DNA from 2 places in the Planococcus alkaliphilus genome. Region 2 is predicted to be linked to the other one. Evidence: predicted binding sites of a transcription regulator. Region 2 holds the regulator's gene; the other holds the start of a gene.

Region 1 (12,026 bases), 350 kb from region 2:
ATTGAACAAGCCTTCTTTTGCCAGTTTTTCTTTCAACTGCTCGAAAGCCAGATAATAATCCCCTATTCCATCTGCTTGCATCGATTGGGCATACAATTGATATTGCCCCGAAGCTTCGTAGACATTGACATCTCCCCGAATCAAGACCGTCATGCCACTTTCCGGCTTGAATTTAACGGATTTTGCATTCGCTGAAAACATGACCGCAGCGAGACGGGCCGAATTGTCTTTTAACGTAAAGTAAATATGTCCACTTGTATGGATTTTGACATTCGACAATTCCCCTTTAACGTAAACGTCGCGCAAATGGGGATCCGCGTCAAATTTCTTTTTTATGTATTTGGTTAATGCTTTTACTGATAAGTACGGGTCGGCCGACAACAAATTTCAACCCCTGTCTAAGAAATTAAAAAGCTGTCTTTCTTTCGAAAAACAGCTTCATTTCTATCCATTTTACATCGTTTTACCGGTTTTGTCTTTCGTCAAACCGTTTTCAGCCGATTGAAGCGTATTTCCCATCAGCATTGCGATGGTCATTGGCCCGACACCGCCGGGAACAGGTGTGATATAAGATGCTGTTTCCAAGACATCGTCAAAATCCACATCGCCGCATAATTTTCCATTTTCATCACGGTTCATGCCGACATCAATAATGACAGCACCTGGTTTGATATAACGATGATTGATGAACTTAGCTCTACCGATGGCAGAAATTAAGATATCCGCCTGTTTTGTATAAGAAGGAAGATCTTTTGTTCTTGAGTGGCAATACGTGACCGTCGCATTTTCCTGAAGCATCAACTGGCCAACAGGTTTTCCGACAATATTGCTGCGCCCAATCACCACAACATGTTTTCCAGCGGGATCGATTTGATAATGCTCGAGCAATTTCATAATGCCATGCGGCGTGCATGGAAGGAATGCTTCTCGTCCGATCATCATATTGCCGACCGAAACCGGATGAAAGCCATCTACATCTTTTGAAGGATCAATTGTCAGGATCACTCCAAATTCGTCGATATGGGCTGGCAACGGCAATTGCACCAGAATCCCATGAATTTCAGGATCGTTGTTCAGCCCTCTAATTGTTTCAAGCAATTCGTTTTCACTAATTGTATCCGGATATTGATGAAGATCGGAACGCATTCCCAGAGCTTCGCAGGTTTTTTTCTTGTTTTTCACATATGTAAGAGATGCAGGATCTTCGCCAACAATAACAACCGCTAGACCAGGCACCACACCTTGCTGCTTTAAATTTTCCACTCTCGTTTGCACTTGCTCTTTAATTTTTCGGCTTACTGCTTTACCATCAATGATTGTTGCAGCCATTTAAAACCCTCCAATTAGTTTGCCAGTTCGTCAGTGAATTTCGATAATACCCCATTTACAAATCGGCTGGATTTATCGTCTCCAAATGTTTTGCTCAATTCGATTGCTTCGTTCATCACTACATTTGAAGGTGCATCTTCCATAAAGGAAAGTTCAAATACGGCCATTCTTAAAATGGTGCGTTCTACTTTCGGAAGGCGCTCAAGCGACCAATTCTCCAAATGCCCTTTTAATTTATCATCGATTGCTGGCATATTTTGGAAAGTTCCTTGGACAAGCAAGCTATAGAAATTGTCCTGCTCTGTCCCCATCACATGTTCAATCGCTTCTTCGATCGTCAATTCGGTGCCGTCCAACTGAAATAAAGTCTGGAGCGCCTTTTCACGTGCTTCATGTCTTTTCATATCTATTCCCGATCTCCTTTTCACAACTAATTACCCCTCATTATACAGGTATTCAGCCTGAACTTCCATGTTTGAAATCTTTAGACAAATTCCTTCAATTCTGGAATTGGTGTTGATTTCAACCGCTAAATGAATCGGGAGTGACCTCATTTCATATTTTCCAGCCAGTGATAAGCAAAACAAAAAGCCATACCTTTTCCTCATTTTCGGAAAAGGTATAGCTTAACATTATTCGCCTGCTGGAGTATCGAACTGAATTCCAGTGATATGTACATTCACTTCTTGAGTTTGAAGAGATGTCATATTTTCAAGTGTTTGGCGCACTTGTTCTTGTATTTTCAATGCCGTTTTCGGAATGGAAACTCCGTAATTGACTACACAATACACGTCAATCATCAAACCTTCTTCTGATAAATCGGTTTTAATGCCTTTGCCATGGACTTTTTTTCCAAGACGCTCAACCACATCAGAAGCAAAGTTTCCGCGCATGCTGGCCACTCCTTCAATGTCTGTTGCAGCAATGCTCGCAATAATCTCCAATACTTCAGGAGCAACTTCGATATTGCCTAGGTCTTGAGCGCCTTTTGATTGCATGCGTACATAAGGTGCAGTTTTTTCAGCCATCGGTTGGTATCCTCCTTTTAGGATTCCAATACATCATATTTCTCTAAGAATTTTGTATTGAAGTCTCCAGATTTAAACACTTCGTGATCCATCAATTTCGAATGGAACGGAATGGTCGTATGAACGCCTTCGATTACAAATTCGCCAAGTGCACGCTTCATTTTTGCAATCGCTTCTTCGCGTGTGTCTGCAAATGTGATCAATTTCGCGACCATCGAATCATAGTACGGCGGGATGCTATACCCAGGGTACATTGCTGAATCGATGCGTACTCCAAGTCCGCCTGGCGGAAGGTACATATTGACTTTGCCTGCTGATGGCATGAAGTTTTTAGCCGGGTTCTCCGCATTGATGCGGCATTCAATCGCCCATCCTTTAAATTTCACGTCTTCTTGCTTATAAGCCAATGTTTCCCCAGAAGCCACTTTTAGTTGCTGCTGGATCAGATCAATTCCTGTAATCATTTCAGTGACGGGATGCTCAACTTGAATTCGTGTATTCATTTCCATGAAATAGAACTTTTGGTTGACCGCGTCAAAGATGAATTCGACTGTGCCTGCACCACGGTATTGAACAGCTAAAGCAGCTTTAACTGCAGCATCGCCCATTTGTGCACGGATTTCAGGCGTCAATGCCGGTGATGGTGCTTCTTCGACCAATTTCTGCATACGGCGCTGAATCGAACAATCGCGCTCTCCAAGATGGATCGCATTTCCATGCGAATCGGCCAGCACTTGAATTTCCACGTGGCGGAAATCTTCGATGAATTTTTCAATATAGACGCCAGGATTGCCAAAAGCAGCTGCCGCCTCTTTTTGGGTCATGCGAAGTCCGGTAATGAAGTCTTCACGATTGCGGGCCACACGGATGCCCTTGCCGCCTCCGCCTGCTGTCGCTTTGATGATGACCGGGAATCCAAGTTCTTCAGCAATTTCCAAACCTTCTTTTTCGCTCCCTACAATGCCTGTGGATCCAGGAACGACCGGCACGCCGGCTTTTCTCATCGTTTCACGGGCAACGTCTTTTGTTCCCATTTTAGAAATGGCATCGGAAGTTGGGCCGATGAACATGATGTCGCACGCTTCACAAAGCTCAGCAAAACTCTCATTTTCTGCAAGGAAGCCATATCCTGGATGAATGCCGTCACAATTCGTCAGTTTAGCGACACTCATGATGTTTGAGAAGTTCAAATAACTGTCTTTGGAAAGTTTCGGACCGATGCAATAAGCTTCATCGGCGAGTTCCACATGCAAAGCTTCTTTATCTGCTTCAGAATAGACCGCTACGGTTTCAATGCCCATTTCTTTGCAAGCACGAATAATCCGGACGGCAATTTCACCACGGTTTGCTATTAAAACTTTTTTCATGGCCATAACCCTCCTCACTTCGTTTTGACGAGGAATAAAGGTTGGCCGTATTCGACAAGCTGGCCGTCTTTGACAAGAATCTCAGCAATTTCCCCATCCACTTCCGCTTCGATTTCATTGAATAATTTCATCGCTTCTACGATGCACACGACTTGATCAGCAGATACTTTTGTTCCTGGCTGGACGTATGCTTCTTCTTCCGGCGACGGCGACTTATAGAATGTACCAACCATCGGAGAAAGGATTTTGTGCATATTGTCTTCTTGGGCTGCTGGAACTTCAGGAGTTTCCTCGGAAATCAATTCCTCCGCTTTTGCTGCTGGTGCAGGAGTTGAAACTGGTGCAGTTGCTGTTTGAGCCGCCGGTTCAGCTGCAGGCGCCAAAACTTGGGCAGGCGCTGAAGAACTTACTGTACTGCCGCTTTTCTTCAACTTCACTTTTGTACCTTCAGATTCATATGTGAATTCATCAATTGAAGAATTATCCACTAATTTAATGATTTCTCGGATTTCTTGAATTTTCAATGTATCCAACTCCCTTTTATGTATGTAATGAACTACTCTACCATTTTAGACTTTTTTGAATGGTTTGGAAATAGCCTGATGGACATTTAAAAAAAGGCCTCTATAGGAAGAGGCCGGATTTTTTTAGCAAGAATAGCTCCATTGCGCCATTGCTTAATATTCCTAATGCATAAATGGAACTAAAGACCTTGCTAGGGCTGCATCATGAGTCGACACACATTTTCCGAACTTATTGTGCGCGTGATACGTATGAAGAGTCTGTTGTGTTAATGATCAAATGATCACCTTCATTGATGAAAAATGGAACTTGTACGACCAAGCCAGTAGTAAGCTTAGCTGGTTTTGATCCACCGCTAGCTGTGTCGCCTTTGATGCCAGGATCCGTTTCAGCAACTTCCAAAACGACAGTGTTCGGCAATTCAACGCCCAAGACTTCCCCTTGGAACTGGATGACTTGAACTTCCATATTTTCCTGCAAGAACTTCAATTCATACTCGATGTTTTTTTCGTTCAATTCGATTTGATCGTAAGTTTCTGTATCCATGAAAGCATGCTCATCGCCATTTGCATACAGATATTGCATTTTGCGGTTATCAATCTGGGCTTTCGCCACTTTTTCACCGGCACGGAACGTTTTTTCCGTTACGCTGCCTGTACGCAAATTACGCAGTTTCGAGCGGACGAATGCTGCACCTTTGCCAGGTTTTACGTGCTGGAATTCCATAACGCGCCAAATTCCGCCATCCACTTCAATTGTTACACCTGTTTTAAAATCGTTTACTGAAATCATTTGAGTTCCTCCGTTTGTTATAAAATGCGTAGCTCTTTTGTGGAGTTAGTTAATCGTACGTTTCCTGACTCGGTAATTAGTATATCATCTTCGATGCGTACTCCGCCAATTCCCGGAAGATAAATTCCCGGTTCCACTGTTACAGCCATGCCTGGCTCAAGCGCCGTCTGTGATTTAAATGATAACCCAGGACCTTCATGGACTTCAAGCCCGATGCCGTGTCCCGTAGAATGGCCAAACGCCTCGCCATAGCCTTTGGACTTAATGTAGTCACGCGCGATTGCATCCGCTTCGATTCCAGTCATCCCCGGACCGATTTTTTCAACGCCAAGCACTTGTGCATCCAAGACGATTTGGTAGATTTCCTTCATTTTTTCAGAAGGTTCTCCTACCGCAACTGTACGGGTGATATCTGAAATATATCCGTTATAGAGTGCTCCATAATCAAGTGTAATCATATCGCCTTGTTCAACGATTTTGTCTGTTGCAACTCCGTGCGGCAATGCAGAACGAAGGCCTGAGGCAACAATCGTATCAAATGATGAAGACGTCGCGCCTTGTTTGCGCATGAAGAATTCCAGTTCATTTGAAATTTCGAGTTCCGTCTGCCCCGCCTTGATGAAACCGCAAATATGTTCAAAAGCATCATCTGCAATTTTTGCTGCCGCTTTTAAGATTTCGACTTCTTCCGGTGTTTTGATCATGCGGATTTTTTCAATCAAGCCACTGACTGGCTTTAATGCCGAGCCCATTTTTTCCTGGTATTGAAGATAAGAAGAATAAGTCACGTAATCCTGTTCAAAAGCCAATGATTCGATGCCAAGCTCTTTCGCTTTTTCAGCTGCTTCTTCGAGTAGATTCGTTTTCGCTTGTACGACTTTAAATTCCGTCACTTGTTCGGATGCTTGCTCCGTATAGCGGAAATCTGTGATGAAAAATGCCTGTTCCTTCGTCACAAGTGCCAATCCTGCAGATCCCGTAAAGTTTGTTATGTACCGTAAGTTATAAGAACTGGTCACCAATAATGCTTCGATGTTTTGCTTTGCCATTTCATTGCGCAATTTTTGTAATTTCAATTTCGCCATTCCCCTCTAGTTTCGAAATAATAAAGCCTGCAAGCCAAGTTTGTATACGTCTTTTCCAAATCCTGCAATCTGTCCGGCAGCTACCGGTGCAATGTAGGAGTGGTGCCGGAATTCTTCCCGTTTGTAAACATTTGAAATATGTACTTCGATTACTGGTACTTCTATGGATGTAATCGCATCCCGGATTGCAACGCTTGTGTGTGTATACGCCCCTGCGTTTAACACGATTCCTTCTGTCCCGTCATCCGCCGCTTCGTGGATCCAATCAACTAGAGCCCCTTCATGGTTCGATTGCCGGCAATCCAAAGCTATGCCGTTTTGGGCGGAAAATTCCATTAATTCAGCTTCCAGCTCGGCCAGTGTAAATGTCCCGTAAGCTTCTTTTTCACGTTTGCCTAAGCGGTTTAAGTTCGGACCGTTCAAACATAAAACTTTCATTCCATGCACTCCTCTCCTGCCTCACCCTTTTTATTTTATCACAAGCCTCCATTCGAGCAACTTCTTCCCGTTTTCATTTTTCTTGTTTCGTCTTTTGATTTTTTCTTTATACCCTTATGTAATTAATTACATTTAAATTTAGAAATGCTTTTGGCTCTATTTTTTACTTTTTACCGAAAACCGGCAAAATAAAAAAAGCGGTGGCATGAGCCACCGCTTTTGAAAATTATGAATCGAACTTACAATCCGCATTTCAGCTGCGCATTGCAGTTTGTGCAAGTGTTGCAGCCACCCATTTCTTCAACAGTCCCTTTTCGGCAGACAGGGCAAGTGTCGCCTACTTCAGAACCGATTGTCACGTTTGTTGAACGCAAATCTTGAATGGTATCAATAAGGACGATAGGGCGCTTCCCTTTAACATCTTCCTGATGGTCTTCTTCAAATGTGTTTTCTTCCGCTTTCAGCGTTAAGACTTGTGAATCACGGCTTCCGTCTACATACACCGTTCCGCCTTTAGCGCCGCCTTTGTAAAGACGCTCATAAACGCCTTCCACTTGTTTGACTGTATAGCCGCGTGGTGCATTGACGGTTTTAGAGATGGATGAATCGATCCAGCGCTGGATGATGCACTGGACATCCGCATGCGCTTCCGGAGCTAGATCCATCGACGTAACAAATGCTTTTGGAAGATTTTCTTCATCTGCATCCGGATTGTTTTTCAAGTATTCACGGACAATATCCGCTTTTACTTCAATAAACTTGCCGAGGCGGCCGCTGCGGTAGTACGTGAAGGAATAATAAGGTTCTAGTCCTGTTGAAACGCCTACCATTGTTCCGGTCGATCCGGTCGGTGCAACCGTCAATAAATGAGAGTTGCGGATTCCGTTTTCGAGAATCGACGCACGGACCGTTTCCGGCATCCCTTGCATAAAGCCTGTTTCAGTGAAAGCTTTGCGAAGCGCTGCTGTTTCTTCATCTGTATTGCCGATTAGGAACGGGAAGCTTCCGCGTTCTGCTGCAAGTTCAGTTGATTGTTCATAGGCTGCGATGGCAATCGTCTTGAAAATTTCATCGACCAGTTCATTGCCTTCCGGGGAACCGTATTCCTTATCGCAATAGATCAGTAAATCTGCAAGGCCCATGACGCCTAGTCCGACGCGGCGTTCGCCAAGAGCCTGGACACGGTTTTCCTCGAGGAAATACGGCGTTGCATCGATTACGTTATCTTGCATGCGAACACCGACGCGCACGGTTTCTTTCAGTGCTTCAAAATCCACTTGCTTTGTTTTCGGATCCGCAAATTGCGCCAAGTTTACCGCTGCCAAGTTGCAGACTGAATACGGGGCAAGCGGCTGTTCGCCGCACGGGTTGGTTGCCACAACTTTTTGTCCGTAAGCACGGGCATTCGTTTTTTCGTTGGCATTATCGATAAAGAAAATGCCCGGTTCTGCTGAGTAAGTGGCACAGACGTTGATCAAATTCCAAAGGTCGCGGGCTTTCATTGTCCGGTATGTGCGGACTTTGTGTCCCATGCGCTCCCATTCGCGGACATCTCCGATTTCATGCCATTGTTCGTTGTAAACAGCCATTTCTTCTTTTGAATAAGACTCCACTGCCGGGAAGCGAAGTTCAAAGTCAGCGTCTTCTTCGACTGCCTTCATGAAATCGTCCGTCAATGTTACGGAAATATTTGCACCTGTCAAAAATTCTTCATTATGGACCGTGTAAGTACCGCCGTCACGCAGCTTCGTTTCCGCATCGCGCATGATTTTTTCATTGAATCCGCCCATTCCAGGAATTGCCCGGTAATTCAAGATTCCTTGATACATCGCTTCTTCCTGTTGAGTAAGCGGTTTGAATTTCAGTTTCTCGTGAGCGAGTTTCTTGATCGTCTCGTCATTCGTATTTTCGATCAAATAGCGCAGGATGCGCGGATTCTGCATTTTCGAGATGATGAACTCAGCAATATCCGGATGCCAGTCAGCAAGCATGATCATTTGTGCGCCGCGGCGAGATCCGCCTTGCTCCACCAAATGCGTCAATTTCGCAATATCGTCGAGCCATGAAACCGACCCAGATGATTTGCCGTTTACTCCGCGCGCCAGCGTATTGCGCGGACGCAATGTCGAACCGTTTGTTCCGACGCCTCCGCCTCTCGACATGATTTCCATCACTTGTTTGCGGTGGTCAGAAATGCCTTCACGCGAATCAGCTACGAATGGCATCACGTAGCAGTTGAAATACGTAACATCCGTATCAGCGCCTGCACCGTAAAGAACGCGACCTGCCGGAATGAACTTTAAATCCACTAATTGCTTGTAGAATTTCTCAAACCATTCCTGGCGTTTTTCAGCTGTTTGTTCAACAGATGCGAGCCCTGTTGCATTGCGTTTCGCGATTTGCTCATAGTAAACCTCTAAAGGTTTTTCAATGACATCCAATGAACGATTGACAATGCCGCTCGTGATTTCGTCTTCTTTGTCGATAGCACTCCGGTAATCTTCCTCAATCCACACTTTGGCGGTATTTGCCTCTTTGTCGACTGAAACGATATAGCCGAGGCCGCGCGCAGGGAATTTCGGATCTTCCTTAACAGTAAGCACCACAAAATCGCCTGCTTTTAGCGTTGCCTTAGCCGTATCCTTAAAAGAATAGCGGTCAATCATGACCAGGCGGGAAACCCCTTTATGAGTTGTTTTCATATCCGGCGTAATTTCATGGACTTGCGGAAACAGCTGAATATCCTTGTTTAATAAATTTGGATCAAGTGTATATTGGGATTGTGCAACGGAAACCATTTGACAATTCCTCCTTTATATTATATGGGGTCAAACACTATATATAGTATTATTACATTTCCCATCATACTAGATATTGAAACTTTTTTAAATAACAAAATTATAGTTAAAAGCTTAAGAAACCTGCAAAGCCGAATGCAGCAAGGTTTCCATTTTGAAAATGAGTCAAAAGTCTCCTCACGCTCTGAAATTCCACGAATCAGATGCGTATTTTTCTTTCTCTAAGCTCTTGACATATTCCATTTGTTCCGAAGTCAATATGTATGGTTCCAACTCGATTTCGAGAGATGACCGAAAGCCCTCTTTAAAGGCTTCGATGCACTCGTCCATCGTCGCTTGATAGCTGCGCAAGGAATTGATCGATACGGCCTTTTCCGGTATTTTGAGCCGCATTTTTTCCTTGGCTCCAGCGTCTGAAAAGCGGAATAAAGACAATAACTTCTCAGCATCCAGATCGATTAAAATGGCGCCATGCTGTAAAATCACGCCTTTTTGGCGAGTTTGAGCGCTGCCTGCCACTTTCTTTCCTTCGACGACCATCTCATACCAGCTCGGTGCGTCAAAACAAACCGCGGATTTCGGCTTTTTCAGGTCTGCCAGTTTTTCTGCGGTATCCGGGACTGAAAAATAAGCATCGAGGCCCAAATTTTTAAATCCTTCCAGCAATCCGCCGCTTAAAATCCGGTAAGCTTCCGTGACACTTTCAGGCATATCCGGATGCTCCTCGCTGACGATGATGCTATAAGTCAGTTCATGTTCATGCAGAACACCCCTGCCTCCTGTCGGCCTCCTGACAAATCCAAGGCCGAGCTCTTTCACCCGCTCTAAGTCAATTTCCGTTTCCGCTTTTTGAAAATAGCCGATCGACAAGGCGGCCGGCTGCCATCCATAGAACCGGATAACCGGCGGTATCAATCCTTCACTATGCCAATTCAATAAGGCTTCATCAAGCGCCATATTATAAGAAGGGCTGCAATACCCTGAATTTATAAAAAACCATCGTCCATATTTCACAAGATCGCCTCCTAAATCCATTAATAAGTGTAACATTGCCATTGAATAAGAGTCACTCCTTCTTTTATAATAGAAGTAGAAGAGAAAGGGGCAAGACAATGGATTTTCTGTATGTTATTTTAGCCGTATTATTGATCGTCATTATCTTTGCGGTTATTTCCTATTACCGCATCAAGAAAGCTGTCACTACTTTGACTCAAGAGCAATTTATCGAGGGATATCGGAAAGCTCAGCTGATTGATGTCCGTGAACCGAAAGAATTCGCAGGCGGCCATATCTTAGGGGCTCGCAACTTGCCGCAATCCCAATTGCGCCAGCGCTACAAAGAAATCCGCGCAGATAAACCTGTATACCTTTACGACCAAAATGGCGCACGCAGTGGCCGTGTGGCGTTATTCCTTAAAAAACAAGGTTATACGCAATTGTATCAATTGCAAGGCGGTTTCAAGCAATGGACCGGTAAGATCAAGTCTAAATCCTAATCAAAAAGCCTTTCCATCCCGGAAAGGCTTTTTTTCTACTAATCAGCTCGTCATCATTTAACTACAGGAGGCTACAGATGAAAATACCCATCCTATTTCCGAATACGATTGAAGTTCAGGAAGTTCTGCCTTATTACGCCGCTTTTTCCATTGTTTCAGAAAAGATCTTTTCTATACTAAACGATCGTTCGAATGGACAATGGAAGCAGATCGATATCTCAGAGCCCGTTATCCAGCTTAGCACGCACCTACTCGACATGATGGAAAATGGCCATCTGCCTTACGATACGCTCTCTTATATATATGAAGCCAAACCTCTCGGCAAAATCACTAACGTGTCCGATGCAAATGATAAAGGCCATATTAAAATCCAGGAGACTTTTGAAAACCGCTTAATTTATTTTCCTGGCTATGATGTCGCTCTTGCGCAGATACCTTTTTTCACCTCTTCTGAAAACAGCTGGCCCGAATTTCAATGCTTTGCCAAGTCCGTAGAAGATGCCTTTTCATTTCTTGAACACGCCAACGAAATGGTGCGCCAAGCCCTGATGAACAATATCACTTTCCTTGTCGATACGGAAGAAGGCGTGAAACGCCGGAATTATGGAGAGATGGCGATCGTTTCCCGCGCAGACGTTATGCTGGAACAAAAAGTGAAAACGGATATTTTCCGCTCCATCGATGAATTTTTCAAAGACGGCGGCCAATTCTTCAAAGAGTACGGCGTTCCTTATAAACGCGGCATCCTGTTGTACGGCGCCCCTGGGAACGGCAAAACGACGCTGGTCAAGTCCATTACAGGCTCGACCAATGCACCCGTCATCTACTGGCAAATCACAGAATACACGAACAGCTACACGATTCAGGAAGTTTTCGGCATTGTATCCCGCTTAGCCCCCGCCATCATGGTCATTGAAGATATCGATTCCATGCCGGAGTTCACCCGATCGGTCTTCCTGAACACCTTAGACGGCACACAATCACGCGAGGGCTTGTTTATCATCGGGACGACCAATTATCCGGAAAAAATCGATCCTGCCTTGATCAACCGCGCAGGGCGCTTTGACAGGGCGTATGAAATTCCATCGCCAAATAAAGAATTGCGAAAATCCTACTTGGAAAAACTCGATGTCAAATCGATTTTCACCGATTCCCAGCTGGAGCATATGGC
Region 2 (12,026 bases):
CAATTCTTACCGATATTGCCCGTAAATACCGAACGCCGGGCAAAACATTATTGCTGATCGGTACGAACGATTTATATGTTCGGCTGATCATCGAGAATGCTTCCGTTTTAAAAGAACATTTTGTTTTCAATTACATCAATGAAGATTTGATGAATCAACTTCAAGTAAAAGCGAATTTCTATAAGCTTTGTAAAGAACATGGCATTGAAACGCCGACTACGTTCTTCTATGATTGCCGTTCAGGTGTGCCGTTTGAAGAACAGATGATGTATCCGGTCATTGTCAAACCGAGCAACGGAATCCAATACAATCTCAATAAATTTGCGGGCCAGCAAAAAGTGTATAAAGTTGAAACGCCGCAAGAGCTGAAGAACGTCATCGATACGATTATTGCGAGCGGCTATGATGACGAGCTGATCATCCAAGATTTCATTCCTGGCGATGATACGTATATGTGGGATTCAGTTATTTATGCTAGTTCAAAAGGCAAAACACAGCTTGTAACATTTGCCCAAGTGGTGCTGCAAGAACATACGGTTACGGCAATCGGCAATTATACAGCATTGATTACCCGCTTTGATAAAGAAATGATGGTGAAGCTCCAGAATTTCCTTGAAGCGGTTGGCTATACAGGATTTGCGAATTTCGATTTAAAATACGATGAACGGGACGGGAAATTCAAAGTCTTTGAAGTGAATATCCGTCAAGGGCGTTCGAGTTATTACGTCACAGCGCTCGGTCATAATATGGCTTCTTATTTCGTCGACGACCTCATTTACCATGTTGAAAAACCGGTCACTTATTTAAATGAAGATTTCCTATTCACGGTAGTGCCGAAAATCGTCTTGAAAAAATTTGTGGACAATAAAGCCGTACAGCGTGATATCAAAGAATTATTGAAAAAAGGCAAATACGGTAATCCGCTATTCTATAAAAAGGATACGCATTTAAAACGGAAGCTGTATTTGTTTGCACGGCAAATCAACTACTATAAGAAGTATAAAAATAATCAGTGGTAATATTTACAAAACATTAATACTGACTTCACAATAGAATGTTATGGTTACTAAGAACCCCCTTTAAACCGCATAAATAGAAAAAGAGCCCTCTAACCCGGGGCTCTTTTTCGTGTCCAATTCAAAAAAGCAAAAGAGATTTATGGGAGCTTGCCTAATTTTATGAAACTATTTTAATATTGCTTCGTAGAATAAGTATACATAATAAAAAAGGGGGTCATTACATGACTACGAAAAAAGTGCTAAGCGTCATCGGTTTAGCTGTCTTAGGAATCATCCTATTAATCGCAATTTTTACTTCATGGTATACAGTAGATGAATCCGAACAAGCTGTCATCATCACATTCGGGGTAGCGAATGAAACCGTTACAGAATCGGGGCTGCATTTTAAATTGCCATGGCCAATCCAAAAAGCTGAAGTCCTTTCAAAAGAAACCTACAGCTTGCAATTCGGCTATAACCAGAACGAACAAGGGGAAATCACTTCTTACGATGCAGAGACCAAAATGATTACCGGAGATGAAAATATCGTCCTTGCGGATTTGATTGTCCAGTGGAAAATTACAGATCCTAAAAAATACTTGTTCAGTTCAGAAGCGCCTCGGGAAATTCTCCATGATGCCACTTCCGCTTCCATCCGTTCCATCATCGGCAGCTCATTGATCGACGATGCCCTGACTTCAGGGAAAGCAGAAATCGAATCGGAAACACGTGATTTGTTGGCATCGCTCATCGATAAATACGATATCGGCATATCTGTTTTGGCAGTTAAACTCCAAGACGTGGAATTGCCGAATGAAGAAGTGCGTGCTGCATTCACCAATGTGACGGATGCCAGAGAAACGATGAACACAAAAATTAATGAAGCTAAAAAATATGAAAATCAGAAACGCAATGAAGCGCTAGGTGAAAAAGCGGCTATTAATTCACGCGCTGAAGGGCAAAAAGTGTCGCGTGTTGAACAAGCGCGGGGTGACGTCGCAGTATTCGATAAACTTTATGCTGAATACCGTACAAATCCTGAAGTAACGCAACAGCGCCTGATCATTGAAACATTGGAAACGGTTTTGCCGAACGCGAAACTTTATATTATGAATGATGAAGGCGGAACAATGAAATATTTGCCGCTTGAGAGTATGCAGTCTGTCGTGCCGCCAGCGGCTGAAACTGAAGAAGAAGGGAGCGGAAACTAATGGAGCCGAACAAACCGATATCGGGATCTCCGAAGCCGAATCCATGGGAAAACCCCAAAAGGCCAAAAAAGAAAAAAGAGCCGAAAGAACCGATCAATTTTAAAAAGCATTGGAAACTTATTGTCGGCGCAGTTGTCGTACTCGCGGCATTGCTCATCATCTTGACAAATGTATATGTTGTAAAAGAAAACGAATACCGCGTAGTGCGCCAATTCGGTGAAGTCGTCGATATTCATGAAGAACCCGGCATAAAAATGAAGATTCCTTTTATTCAAAGCGTGACTACTTTGCCGAATTACCAAATGACCTATGATGTTTCAGAAGCCGAGATCAATACAAAAGATAAAAAACGAATTATTATCGATAATTACGCGGTATGGGAAGTTGTAAATCCGATCGATCTGATCTCCAATGCCGGAACGATCATTAACGCAGAATCCCGTATGGAAGAGTTTATCTACTCAGTTGTCCGAGCGGAACTTGGCCAATTGAATTACGAGGATATCATCAACGATGAAAACTCATCACGCGGCAGCGTGAATGACAATGTCACAAAAAAAGTGAATGAATTGTTAGAGAAAGACAAATACGGCATACAAGTCATCGACGTTCGCATTAAACGCACCGACTTGCCGGAAGAAAACGAGCAGTCCGTCTATACGCGGATGATTTCTGAACGCGATTCCACAGCCCAGGACTATTTGTCGCAAGGCGATGCGAAAAAACGCGAAATCGAAGCCCAGGCAGACCGCGAAGCCCAAGAATTGATCGCAACTGCCCGTAAAGAAGCAGCATTGATCCAGGCAGAAGGCGAATCTGAAGCGGCTAAAATCTACAATCAGTCGTTCTCGAAAGACCCTGATTTTTATCAGCTGTACCGGTCTTTGGAGTCCTATACGAAAACTATTGGCGAGGATACAGTCATCATCTTGCCATCAGATTCCCCTTACGCAAATATCTTAACAGGGAATTTGGAATAAAACAGAGCCGTCATTTCTATTCTTTTTGCCTGCATGGTAAAATGATAGGAATGATGGCTTATTTATTTTCATCGAAGACATTGAAGCCGCCAAATGTTTTGGCGAAGCAGAGAACGATTCTTTTGAAGATCGTCAGTAGTGAGAGGGGTAATATTGTGGCGAAGAAAATTCTTTTATTGGATGGAAACAGTTTGGCGTACCGCGCGTTTTTTGCGCTGCCATTGCTTACGAACGAACACGGCATCCACACAAACGCAGTTTATGGGTTTACGATGATGCTGCAGAAAATCCTTGAAGAAGAGCAGCCGACGCATATGATCGTAGCATTCGATGCAGGGAAAACGACGTTCCGGCATGAGACGTTCAGCGATTACAAAGGAGGGCGCCAAAAGACGCCGCCTGAGTTATCCGAGCAATTCCCTTATTTGAGAAAGTTGATCGATGCCTACCGCATTAAACGGTATGAATTGCCGAACTATGAGGCGGATGACATTATTGGCACATTGAGCTTAGAAGCTGAACAAGCAGGCGATAAAGTGATCGTGATTTCCGGCGATAAGGATTTGACGCAGCTTGCTTCTCCGTCGACGACTGTTTACATCACCCGTAAAGGCATTACAGATATTGAAAAATACACGGTTGAACACATTAAAGAAAAGTATGGGCTGACACCAGCGCAGATCATTGATATGAAAGGCTTGATGGGAGATGCTTCAGATAATATCCCAGGCGTACCGGGCGTAGGTGAAAAAACAGCGATTAAATTGCTTGCTGCCCACGGTTCAGTAGAAGGTGTCTATGAAGCCATTGACCAGCAAAAAGGCAAGTTGAAGGAAAAGCTGGAAGCCAATGAGGATTTGGCATTGATCAGTAAAAAACTGGCTACTATTGAACGCCAAGCACCGATTGAAATAGCGATTGATGAACTTTCTTATGATGGACCGGACCAGGATGAATTGGTGAAAGTCTGGAATGAGTTAGCGTTTAAATCTTTGCTGGAAAAGATGGAATACACCGCTGAAGAAACCGAAAAAGAAGAATTGGTCTTTGAAGTGCTGAGTGAAATCGATCCGTCTATTCTTGAAGATGAAATGGCTGTCCATCTGGAGCTGTACGATGAACAGTACCATACATGCGACTTGCTCGGCGTTTCTTTGGCAACAGCCGAAAAAACGTACGTGATTCCAATGGATGTCATCAAAGAATCGCAAACGTTCAAAGATTGGTTCAAAGATGATACGAAGAAGAAATACATGTCCGATTCTAAAGCGTCTACTGCCGCCTTTTTCCGCTGCGGCGTCGAAGTGGACGGCGTCGACTTTGATTTGATGCTGGGTGCTTACATCGTCAATCCTTCGCTGACCTATACCGATTTGGCGAATATCGTTCAAGAATACGGCTATACGGAGGTCTCGCAAAACGAACAGATTTACGGAAAAGGCGCAAAAAAAGCCGTGCCGAATGACGCGATCCTGTATGAGCACATTGCGAGAAAAGCCCGTACGATCTGGGCAGTGCGGCCCTTGGTGCTGAATAAATTAAAAGAAAACGAGCAATACGATTTATACCGCAATTTGGAATTGCCGCTTGCAACCATTCTAGGCGCAATGGAATCGCTTGGCGTCACCGTGGATAAAGAGCAATTAGTGGCGATGGGCGAGGAGCTATCCGGTAAACTCGTGAAAATCGAATCGGAGATCCACAGTTTGGCTGGAGAAGAATTCAACATCAATTCACCAAAGCAATTAGGTGTGGTCCTTTTTGAAAAACTGGGGCTGCCGGTTCTTAAGAAAACAAAAACCGGCTATTCGACAGCTGCCGATGTGTTAGAGAAGCTGAATGGCCAGCATGAAATCATTTCACATATCCTTTTATACCGCCAGCTTGGGAAAATCCTTTCTACTTATATTGAAGGGCTATTAAAAGAAATCCATGAAGACGGCAAAGTGCATACACGCTTCCAGCAAGCCTTGACAACGACCGGGCGTTTGAGTTCCATTAACCCGAACCTCCAGAACATCCCTGTACGTTTGGAAGAAGGCCGGAAAATCCGCAAAGCCTTCATTCCTTCCTTCCCTGACTGGGTAATGGTAGCGGCCGATTATTCACAGATTGAATTGCGCGTCCTGGCTGAAATGTCGAAAGACGAGCGGCTGATCGAGGCTTTCAAAAACGACCGGGATATCCATACAACGACGGCTATGGATGTGTTCCATGTTCCAGCTGAGGAAGTGACCGGTGATATGCGCCGTGCAGCAAAAGCGGTTAACTTCGGCATTGTCTATGGCATCAGCGATTATGGCCTTTCCCAGAACTTGAACATCACCCGTAAAGAAGCACAAGCATTTATTGACCGGTATTTTGCAAGCTTCCCGGGAGTTAAAGGGTATATGAACGATATCGTAGCGGGTGCCAAGAAAAACGGTTTTGTGACAACACTCATGAACCGCCGGCGCTATTTGCCGGATATAACAAGCTCGAATTTCAATTTGCGCAGTTTTGCAGAACGCACAGCGATGAATACGCCGATCCAAGGCAGTGCTGCTGACATCATTAAAAAAGCGATGATTGATATGGCCGATGCCTTGGAGCGCGAAGGGCTGAAAACGCGTATGCTGCTGCAAGTGCACGATGAGCTGATTTTTGAAGCACCGCCGGAAGAATTGGAGAAATTGAAAAGATTGGTTCCACAAGTAATGGAACATGCAGTAGAGCTGAATGTTCCATTGAAAGTGGATTTTGCATTTGGCGATACATGGTACGATACAAAATAACAGGAGGCTTATGAATGCCTGAACTTCCAGAAGTTGAAGGCGTCGTCCGCCAGATCCGTCCTGCCGCAATCGGCAAGAAAATTGAAGAAGTCTTTGTTTCAGATACGATTCGGGTGTCAAAGACGAGCGGCAAGGAAGCGATCATCAAACGGATGGAGACCGACATGTTCATCAGCCGTTTGTTGGGCGCACAGATCATCAGTGTAGAACGGCGCAGCAAATACATTTATTTCACATTAAAAAAAGAAGGCGAATTTTTACTGGTCAACCACCTTGGCATGTCTGGGGCATGGTTTTATGTGGATAGCCTGCTGTCAATCGGCGAAGAGAAATTCCGCAAGCACGTCCATGTGGTGCTGAGCTTGAGCGACGGCAATTTACTGGCTTTCTCCGATATTCGCCGCTTTGGCGAAATGCGGGTATTAAAGGAAGAAGCGGATTTTCCTCCGCTGCTTTTAATGGCTCCGGAACCATTTGAAGAAAGTGCATTGGCGCATTTTCTTCAAATGGCCGAAAGTCCGAAATACCAGAACAAACCGATCAAAGAAGTGATCATGGACGGACAAGTGATATCAGGCTGCGGCAATATATACGCAACTGAAGCCTTGTTTAAAATGAAAATCCATCCCAATCGGGCAGCAAAGCGAATCAGCAGAACGCGTAAAGTGGAGCTGTTCCAAACGATTGTCGCGATTTTGCTTGAAAGCATCGAAGCAGGTGGAAGCACGATTTCCGACTATCGCAATGTCAACGGGGAATCTGGCAATATGCAGAACCGGTTCGGCATGTACGGCAAAAAACAATGCATGGAATGCGGCAGTATGACCAAATCTCTGCAAATTGGCGGAAGAACTTCGGTCTACTGTCCGACCTGCCAAAAGTGAGGGCAAGAAGATGATTATAGGACTGACTGGCAGTATTGCGAGTGGAAAAAGCACCGTCTCGAAAATGCTCGAAGAATTAGGGTATCCTATTATTGATGCCGATCAAGTGGCGCGCTTAGTGGTGGAGCCAGGGCAAGAGACCTTGGTGAAGATCGCTGCTTTATTCGGAGAAGGTGTGATCAAAGAAGATGGGACTATGGACCGGGCTAAAGTCGGTGAATTGATTTTCAACGACCCGGCTAGCCGCAAAAGTTTGAACGATGTCATCCATCCAGCTATCCGGCAAGAAATGCTTCGGCAGCGCAGTGAACTCCTGGAGCAAGGGCATGAAACCATCATCATGGACATCCCTTTGCTGTTTGAAAGCAGGCTCCAGCATTTCGTTGATAAGATTCTGGTCGTCAGTGTCACAGAAGAAAACCAGCTGAACCGCTTAATGGAACGAAATGAGTTGAGCGAAAAAGAAGCGCGTGCACGCATCGCTTCTCAGTTGCCGATGTCAGTGAAAGAAGAAGGGGCCGATGCCGTAATTTATAATAACGGCACCTTCGATGAAACAAAATGGCAGCTGAACCGCATCTTAGACAAATGGCGTGAGGAACTGTCGGGAGAGTAGTGCGGAAACAGATTGGTTTTGCGTAAAGCGTGAAAGATCTAAGCCGGGCACCTGTTGCCCGGCTTTTTTTATTGGGATAGATTTAAAGGTTCCATAAAACAGCAAATGTGTTATACTATATAAGAAATTAAAAATTAACAGTATGACTTATTTAAATGGGGGTCTCATAAAATGACAATTTCTATTGCGATTAACGGATTTGGCCGTATTGGCCGCATGGTTTTCAGACAGGCAATTTTGATGGATGACATTAAAATCAGTGCTGTAAACGCTGGTTACCCTGCTGAAACTCTCGCGCATCTCATTAAGTATGACACAAATCACGGCACCTTCGCGGGTGACGTCTCTTCCGAGGAAGACGCATTAATCGTTAACGGCAAACGAGTTCAACTCGTTAACGAAAGAGATCCTTTAAATCTCCCGTGGAAAGAAATGGACATCGACATCGTAATCGAAGCAACTGGAAAATTCAATTCCCGTGAAAAAGCGGCACTTCATTTAGATGCGGGAGCCCGTAAAGTCATATTGACTGCACCGGGAAAAGATGAAGACATCACCATCGTGATGGGGGTCAATGAAGACAAATTCAACGTCGACGAGCATAGCATCATCTCCAATGCGAGTTGCACAACCAATTGCCTTGCGCCTGTCGCAAAAGTACTGAACGATGCTTTTGGCATCGAAAATGGCCTAATGACTACCGTCCATTCTTTTACGAATGACCAGAAAAATTTAGACAATCCGCATAAGGATTTGAGACGAGCGCGTGCGTGCAGCCAGTCGATCATCCCTACTTCTACGGGCGCTGCGAAAGCGCTGTCATTGGTGTTGCCGGAACTTGAAGGGAAACTTCATGGAATGGCGCTTCGTGTGCCGACTCCAAACGTTTCGCTCGTGGATTTAGTCGTAGATTTAGAGCGTGATGTGACGGTGGACGAAGTGAACGAAGCCTTTATCAAAGCTTCAGAAGAAGGTTTGGAAGGGATTTTGGCTTTGACGATGGAACCATTAGTATCCGTGGATTTCAACACGAACCCGAAATCTGCTGTGATTGATGGCCTTTCCACAATGGTCATCGGCAAACGAAAAGTGAAGGTTTTGGCTTGGTACGATAATGAATGGGGCTATTCAGCCCGCGTCATCGACTTAACAAAAAAAGTGGCGGATGCATTGGTCTTCGCTGAAGCTTAATTGCAAATGCCGCGTTTCTGCTTGAGGAACGCGGTATTTCTTTGTCTTTAGCCAGTCTTGGAATCACAGAAAAAAACTTGCGTTAAATTTATTGCATTTAGCACAGATACACCTTATACTAACATTCGTAGTTGAAAAATTAACTACCAGCTTCTATGTTTTCAGGAAACTTGATGAAGGCATTCAGGGAGCATGTGTTTTATTCACATGACTGCTTAAAGGGTTAGGACCTCTTTGGACTAACTTTCCCCCGTGGTAGTCAACTTTGAATATTTTGAGCACGAAAACAAAATGATATCAAAGGGGGAAACGAACCATGGAAACAATGGGACGTCACGTAATTGCAGAACTTTGGCAGTGTGATTTTGACAAATTAAACGATATGGATTATATCGAACAAACTTTTGTTGATGCAGCACTGAAATCCGGAGCGGAAATTAGAGAAGTAGCTTTTCACAAATTTGCACCTCAAGGTGTAAGCGGAGTTGTAATCATTTCTGAATCGCATTTGACAATCCACAGTTTTCCGGAACACGGTTATGCAAGTGTAGATGTTTATACTTGCGGCGATCTTGATCCGACTATTGCAGCGGAGTATATCGCTAAGGCGCTTAACTCACAAGCGAGTGAAGTTACCGAATTGCCACGCGGCATGGGTCCAGTTGGTACTGGAGAAACAAAAGTTTCAGTAACTGTATAATCCATTATTTTGAAAAACATCAAGCAGGGGATAAATTCCTCTGCTTTTTCTATTTTCCCAAAGAAATTTTGTTATACTAGAAAAAACAGATAGAAAGTTTAGGGAGATGTCGAAATGAAATGTCCGGCTTGCCAGCACAATGGTACACGCGTAGTTGATTCGCGCCCAGTTGATGATATGAAGTCCATAAGAAGGCGCAGGGAATGTGAAGCTTGCGGCTATCGTTATACGACGTTCGAAAAAGTGGAAGAGATGCCGTTGATTGTGGTGAAAAAAGACGGGTCCCGTGAAGAATTTAGCCGCGAGAAAGTTTTGCGAGGCTTGATCCGTGCTTGTGAAAAACGCCCTGTGCCGCTCGAGGTTCTTGAAAGCGTTGTATTCGATATTGAAAAAGATCTTCGGCGCCAAGGGAATGCCGAAGTAAAATCTGAAGAAGTCGGTGAGTTGGTCATGGACCGTTTAGCTGGCATCGATGAAGTCGCTTATGTTCGATTTGCATCAGTCTACCGCCAGTTTAAAGACATTACTGTATTTATCGATGAATTGAAGGATTTATTGAAAAAGAGTCCGGATGATAAGAAGTCCGAGTAAGGCGGTGAATCATGACAGCTTTGTATAAGGAACTCCAGCCTGCAGATTCTTTCCGAATTGTTATGCCATATCCTTTTTCGAACTACGACCGCCAGCTGTTGACGCTTCTCTATCAGCCGCTTGTCGGTGCAGAAGCCATCGCTTTTTACTTGACGCTTTGGGCGGAAGGGGAAGAAGGCACAGATGAAGCGACGCATTATATGTTAATGAATACGCTTGGCGTCTCCATTTCCCGGATTTTCGAATCGCGGATCCAATTGGAAGCGATCGGCTTATTGAAAACGTACCGCAAAGACCAAGAAAACCGTTCGTTTGTCTATGAGCTTTGTCCGCCGCTCGATCCGAAAAGTTTTTTTGCGGATCCGCTGCTGTCGATGTTCCTTTTTAGCAAAGTGGGGGAAACGACGTACCGGAAAGTAAGAGACCGTTTTGTGGTCCATCGTGAAATCCTGGAAGGCTATGCGGAAGTATCCCGGACATTTACGGATATTTTCCAGCCGGTCCATGCGAAAGCGGGCTATCCGTCCCAAACCGATAATTTGCAGGAACGCAAAAAGGGCTCTTATGAAGCTGAAGGGGAATTTGATTTTTCATTATTGCGCCAAGGTTTGTCTGAACAGTTGGTGCCGCATAAAGTGCTGACGGCGAGCATCCGGGAACTCATCGCAAAACTCGCGTTCCTGTATAGCTGGGGTCCCCTCGAAATGCAGAAAGTCATTTTGCTCGCAATTGACGATGATTACAAATTGACGCTTGAGAGTTTAAAGAAAGCGGCAGCTGATTATTATAAATTGACCGTAGCCACGACAGCCCCTCAATTGGTTCAAGTGAAGAAAAAAGAAACGCCGAAAAAGGAAGCGCCGAAAACAAAAGAAGATGAATTGATCGATTACCTCGAATCGGCTTCTCCGGTTGAAGTGTTAAGAGACATTGCGAATGGGAAGGAGCCGTTGCCGGCAGATGTCCAGCTAGCGAATCAACTGGTTATCCAGCACGGCATGGAGCCTGCTGTCGTCAATGTCCTCCTGCAGTATGTCTTGCTGCGGACGGATATGAAGTTGACAAAGGCTTATGTTGAAAAACTCGCATCCCATTGGCTTCGTAAGAACGTCAAAACGGCGAAGGAAGCGATGGATCTTGCGCGGATCGAGCACGAACAGTATTTAAAATGGAAATCGGAAGGATCTCCGACAGCAAAAACGAGAAGTTCTTCTTCCAGCCGGAAACCGGTGAGGGAAGAGAAACTGCCGGAATGGTTTTATAAGAAAGACGATGTTCAGCCAGCGAAAGAGGCGGACAACACGGAAGACCTCGAAGCGGCAAAACAAAAATTATTAGCGAAATATGCGATGAAGAAAGGTAAGGGTGATTAAATGGAACCGATCCGGGAGACCTTAAAACGTGTCGTGAATGCCCCTGCTTTTTCCGAACGCTATAATGCGATGCGGCAGGAAGTACTGGAGCATCCAGGCGTTCAGCATTTTTTAGATGAACATTCTTCGGAAATTGATAAAAACATTGTCGACAGGGGGATGGGGAAACTCTATGAATACATCGACCAATCCCATGACTGCAATAAATGCCCGAGCCTTGGTGCCTGCATCAACCACTTAAAAGGGTTTGAACCGAATTTGGTTCTTGAACGCAGCAATATCGGAATTTCGTATACTCCGTGCCGCCTGAAAAACGAGCACGACAACAAACGCCGGGCGTCGTCATTGATCCACAGCATGTATATGCCGAAAGAAGTCATGGAAGCGACGTTGTCCGGTTTTGAATTGGATGCGAGCCGCTTAGAAGCGTTTAATGCCGTCGATTCGTTCCTGGACGCCACTAAGGGTCCAGGGGAGATGCCGGAAAAAGGCTTATACCTTTACGGCAAGTTCGGCATTGGCAAATCTTATTTGCTTAGTGCTGTAGCAAATGCGTTGGCCGAAAAGAACATTAAATCGGTTTTGGTATTCGTCCCTGAATTCATGCGTGAAATGAAACAGGCAATCGGCGACCAAACCTTGCAGGAAAAAGTGGATTATGTCAAAAAAGCGGATGTCTTGATGTTGGATGATATCGGAGCAGAAGCG

What was found. The regulator NrdR, encoded in region 2, represses ribonucleotide reductase genes. The targets are predictions, from matches to a motif close to AACACNATATATNGTGTT.
Region 1: AC2EXB_RS09365 (vitamin B12-dependent ribonucleotide reductase) is a predicted target of NrdR. The motif match lies at 9,393-9,410, and genes of this name have one in related genera.

Annotation. Positions count from the first base shown of each region.
Region 1 covers NZ_CM168060.1:1,740,700-1,752,725, reverse strand. Annotated here, with positions in the region: gene xseA (exodeoxyribonuclease VII large subunit) at 1-381, opposite strand, end outside; gene folD (bifunctional methylenetetrahydrofolate dehydrogenase/methenyltetrahydrofolate cyclohydrolase FolD) at 454-1,329, opposite strand; gene nusB (transcription antitermination factor NusB) at 1,344-1,733, opposite strand; gene AC2EXB_RS09395 (Asp23/Gls24 family envelope stress response protein) at 1,962-2,357, opposite strand; gene accC (acetyl-CoA carboxylase biotin carboxylase subunit) at 2,375-3,724, opposite strand; gene accB (acetyl-CoA carboxylase biotin carboxyl carrier protein) at 3,739-4,248, opposite strand; gene efp (elongation factor P) at 4,478-5,038, opposite strand; gene AC2EXB_RS09375 (M24 family metallopeptidase) at 5,056-6,123, opposite strand; gene aroQ (type II 3-dehydroquinate dehydratase) at 6,130-6,561, opposite strand; gene AC2EXB_RS09365 (vitamin B12-dependent ribonucleotide reductase) at 6,801-9,359, opposite strand; gene AC2EXB_RS09360 (lipoate--protein ligase family protein) at 9,537-10,394, opposite strand; gene AC2EXB_RS09355 (rhodanese-like domain-containing protein) at 10,472-10,855, shown strand; gene AC2EXB_RS09350 (AAA family ATPase) at 10,933-12,026, shown strand, end outside.
Region 2 covers NZ_CM168060.1:1,392,354-1,404,379, forward strand. Annotated here, with positions in the region: gene AC2EXB_RS07225 (carboxylate--amine ligase) at 1-1,019, shown strand, start outside; gene hflK (FtsH protease activity modulator HflK) at 1,241-2,209, shown strand; gene hflC (protease modulator HflC) at 2,209-3,189, shown strand; gene polA (DNA polymerase I) at 3,342-5,963, shown strand; gene mutM (bifunctional DNA-formamidopyrimidine glycosylase/DNA-(apurinic or apyrimidinic site) lyase) at 5,978-6,847, shown strand; gene coaE (dephospho-CoA kinase) at 6,858-7,463, shown strand; gene AC2EXB_RS07255 (glyceraldehyde-3-phosphate dehydrogenase) at 7,635-8,654, shown strand; gene speD (adenosylmethionine decarboxylase) at 8,971-9,354, shown strand; gene nrdR (transcriptional regulator NrdR) at 9,469-9,945, shown strand; gene AC2EXB_RS07270 (replication initiation and membrane attachment family protein) at 9,957-11,318, shown strand; gene dnaI (primosomal protein DnaI) at 11,319-12,026, shown strand, end outside.